2 regions of the Rahnella sp. Larv3_ips genome follow, and region 2 is predicted to be linked to the other one. Evidence: predicted binding sites of a transcription regulator. Region 2 holds the regulator's gene; the other holds the start of a gene.
The links. The regulator Fur, encoded in region 2, represses iron uptake genes when iron is present. The targets are predictions, from matches to a motif close to ATAATAATGAGAACNACTATCAA.
Positions count from the first base shown of each region.

Region 1: a site for Fur is predicted at 1,577-1,599, ahead of feoA (ferrous iron transporter A). Genes of this name have one in related genera too.

Region 1 is NZ_MJIB01000021.1:611,618-613,821, forward strand. Features, by position in the region: gene feoB (Fe(2+) transporter permease subunit FeoB) at 1-1,119, opposite strand, end outside; gene feoA (ferrous iron transporter A) at 1,185-1,409, opposite strand; gene ED901_RS22340 (Tex family protein) at 1,808-2,204, opposite strand, start outside.
Region 2 is NZ_MJIB01000005.1:405,079-407,282, reverse strand. Features, by position in the region: gene ED901_RS10680 (OprD family outer membrane porin) at 1-761, shown strand, start outside; gene chiQ (ChiQ/YbfN family lipoprotein) at 775-1,116, shown strand; gene fur (ferric iron uptake transcriptional regulator) at 1,254-1,709, opposite strand; gene fldA (flavodoxin FldA) at 2,024-2,204, opposite strand, start outside.

The DNA of each region.
Region 1 (2,204 bases), on a different contig from region 2:
ATAACCGGAGTCTTCAAGGAAGGAGAGGAACAGATACATCATGCCGATTTGCGGCACCAGCGGCAGCACGGTGTTGATACCGCCACCAATCCCCTGTGCCAGGAAAATGGTCAGCCACTGCGGGAAGTGCAGGGTAAATCCGATCCACTGCATGCCCTGAATGAAAATCGCCGCTGAGCCGATATCGAAAATCGGTTGCAGTGCGCCGCCGATGTTGATTGCCAGAACGAACATCAGGTACATCACCAGCAGGAAAATCGGCACGCCGAGGAAACGGTTGAGGATCACGCGATCCAGCACCTGCGTCAGTTTATTCGGCGCGGTGAGATGCGAGTTACTGATGTCGGCACTCAGGGCGGCAATGCACTGGTAGCGCGCATCGGCGATCAGCAGCGCGGGGTCATCCAGTTGCTGCGCGGCGAGCCGGGCTTTCACTTCTGGCAGCCGCTGTTGCGCGTTACCCGCGTGACTCTGGCTGTAAATATCGCCTTCGAGAATTTGCAGCGCCAGCCAGCGACGCTGTTGCAGCGCCATTTCTGCCGGCATATCGCTGGCAAGCGCGTCCACTTCCTGTTGCAGAATGGGGTGGTAAACCACGCGCTCCATAGCGGTGGCGGGCGGCAGCTGGTCGATAGCCGCTTTCAGCTCTTTGATGCCTGACGCGCGTGTTGATACCAGCGCGATCACCGGGCAACCCAGACGCGCGGAGAGCGCCGGGATATCAATATGGATGTTCTGGATGTTGGCGATGTCGAGCATGTTCAGTGCGACGATGCAGGGAATGCCGAGTTCGAGCAGTTGCAGCGTCAGGTAGAGATTGCGCTCAAGGTTCGAGGCATCCACCACGTTGATCATCAGATCGGCGTCGCCGCTAAGAATGTAGTGGCAGGCAATTTGTTCGTCGAGCGAGGTTTGCTCGGAAATGGTGGTCAGGGAGTAGGTGCCCGGTAAATCCACCAGCGTGACTTTGTGTTCTCCGGTGGCGAACTGGCCTTCTTTGCGCTCGACGGTCACGCCAGCCCAGTTGCCCACGCGTTGGCGTGAACCGGTCAGCTGATTGAAAAGGGTCGTTTTACCTGAATTGGGATTACCAATCAGGCCAATGGTCAGTGCTTTCATACGTTCAGATCTACGTGTGAGAAAGGAGAAACGCGCAGGGGATCAGAGCGACCTGCGCAAAAAAGTCAGGCCAGCATTTCGAGTTTGAGCAGATCGAGATCTTTTCTGCGAACCACCAGGCTGGTGCGGCGGGTTTCGATTTGTACCGGGTCGCCCATCGGTGCCACGCGGATGATGTTGAAGAATGACCCTGGCAGCATGCCGAGCGACAGCAGTTTTTGGCGGTAGGCCGGGCTGATCTCATGAGAAAAGCCGGTGATTTTGTAAGCACGTTTTGATTGAAGTTGCATAGTTCCTCGCGAAGCGTTCAGGCATGTTGGGGGCAGCGTGACAAATGCTACGCCGCGCTTCCGTGCCCGGTGATCCCACTTAGTTGCGAAATACTGCTCAGAAATTGTCCCTGGTGCAAAATGTCAGTCTGAAACCGACGGCGTACTGAATACGCAAAGTAGTACAAACGAAAATAGTTATCATAATTAGTACGCATGAAGAGACAAAAAGAAAAGAGGCGTGCCTCTTCACGGATGTCCCTACCGCGTCGCTATCCTATGCCTGTGCAAAGGCCGATTTATTGATTTACCGCAGTGATTGATTCAATAGGAGAGACTTTAAAAAGTGTCGAAATAAAGTACATAAAAAAAGCCGCTAAAATTCAGCGGCTTTCGGTTGGCAGGAGAAAACGAAAAAATTAGCGTTTTTTGCCCAGTGCGGCGGCCAGCGCATCGGCCATCGCGTTATTGCCCGCCGGTGCCGCATTGCGGCCTGCCGGTTTGTTTTGTGCGGGACGTTTCTGCCCATCGCGCGGGCTGGCCGCAGCCGGTGCCGATGAACGGCGCGCCGGTGCTTCGCCCGGTTGCTCGTCCAGACGCATGGTCAGCGCAATACGCTTACGTTGCAGATCGACTTCCATCACTTTGACTTTCACGATATCGCCGGCTTTCACCACGGTGTGCGGATCTTCGACGAATTTGTTTGCCAGAGATGAAATGTGCACCAGACCGTCCTGATGAACGCCGATGTCCACGAATGCGCCGAAGTTGGTGACGTTGGTGACGGAGCCTTCGAGGATCATGCCCGGCATCAGG
Region 2 (2,204 bases):
AGAATGACAAAAAAACCGGTGTTTCCTATATTCACTCGCTGGGCGCGAAATACGACTTCAAAAATGATCTGGTGCTCGAAGCCGCCTATGGCGAAGCGGAAAGCTACGTCGATCAGTATTTCGCTAAAGCCTCTTACAAAATGGATCTGCTGGGTAACCCGCTGACCACCAGCTACCAGTTCTACGGTGCAGAAGACCGCATCAGTGATAAAAACGATCCTAACAGTTTGTACGATGGGCTGGCATGGTTGCAGGCTCTGACGTTCGGTTATACCACCGGCCAGTTTGACTGGCGTCTGGAAGGGACGATGGTCAAGGCGGAGGGGAATCAGGGCTACTTCCTTCAGCGTATGACCCCAACGTATTCCTCATCCAATGGTCGTCTCGATGTGTGGTGGGATAACCGTTCCGACTTCAACGCCAACGGCGAAAAAGCGGTATATGCCGGTGTTTTATATGATCTGGCGAAATGGGATCTGCCGGGCTTCGCGGTCGGCGGTTCCTATGTTTATGCATGGGATGCCAAGCCAAGCACCAATGCAGTTTATGACCAAAGCCAGCGTCTGAAAGAAAGTGCGTGGAGTCTGGATGCGCTTTACACCCTTCAGGAAGGGCGCGCCAAAGGCACGTTGTTCAAATTGCATTACACCCAGTATGACAACCATTCAGATATTCCGAGCTGGGGCGGTGGTTACGGCAACATCTTCCAGGATGAAAAAGATGTGAAATTTATCGTTATCGCTCCATTCACTATTTTCTGAGGTCACTATGTCGATGAATAAATTACTGCTGATCGTGACCACGTCTTTATTGCTGGCCGGTTGTTCCCAGACGTCAGGGCAGGCTGAAGATGCCAGACTGCGCAAGGCTTACAGCGCCTGCATCAACACTGCCGAAGGCTCGCCGGACAAACTTGCATCCTGCCAGGCGGTTCTTAACGTTCTGAAGGAAGAGAAAGCTCACCAGCAGTTTGCACAACAGGAAACGGTACGCGTGCTGGATTACCAGCGCTGCCTGACGGCACGCAAAACCGGAGACGGGCAGGCTTACGCCGCCGATTGTGGAAAAATCTGGAAGGAAATTAAAGCCAATAACTCACCTGCGCCGGTGCAGTAAACCTCGTCAATCCCTGAAGGTGAGACAGAAAACCCCGGCTTGCCGGGGTTTTTTATGTCTTTCATCGCTGATAAACGGGCATAAAAAAACCGCTTTTCAGCGGTTAATTTTAGGTCGATATCAACGAGCCCGGCAGATTACTGCGCAGGTTTGTCATTGTGCAAAGAGTCATCTTCGCGGCAGTCGCCTGCTTCACAGTGGCCGTACAGGTACAGGCTGTGGTTGGTCAGTTTGATACCGTGTTTTTTAGCAATTTCGCGCTGACGACCTTCAATGTATTCGTCGCGGAATTCAATAACACGGCCACAATCTAAGCAAATCAGGTGATCGTGATGGTGTTGCTGAGTCAGTTCGAACACGGACTTGCCGCCTTCGAAGTTATGGCGGGTCACGATACCGGCGTCATCAAACTGGTTCAGAACGCGGTAAACCGTCGCCAGACCAATCTCTTCACCCATATCAATCAATTGTTTGTACAGATCTTCCGCACTAACGTGATGACCTTCCGGCGCTTGCAACACTTCCAGGATTTTAAGGCGCGGAAGCGTGACTTTTAAGCCGGCTTTCTTCAGTGCGGTGTTGTTGTCAGTCATGCGGATTCAGTCCTGTTACTATGTGCTAATCAAGTTGAGGCATGGAGCCTGTGGCATCAGCGGCACAAAATTCTTCGATTAGGATCCTTCTTTTAACGGAAGTGTGCCGATCCCCTAAACGATAGCCTGTTAATAAAGATCACTAAATGCCAGTCACATAAGACAATGCAACGACTTGATCGATAGAAAAAACAGATGAACTCAGTGTACCTTGATACCACCGAAAGTAACAATTTTGTTGTGGCTAAATTGTTAATTTCAGTAATAGTTTGGCCCTTTAATTGTAGAATAAATCCTCAGGGCCAACAGGGTTTTTAGCCAATAATTTCTGAAAGGCTCAATTCTTCAGTAATTTGCTTAACCCAGGCGTCAACGCGCTCATTGGTTAATTCCGGCTGACGGTCTTCATCAATAGCCAGTCCAATGAAATGTTTATCATCTGCCAGACCTTTGGATGCTTCGAAGTGATAGCCTTCGGTTGGCCAGTGACCCACA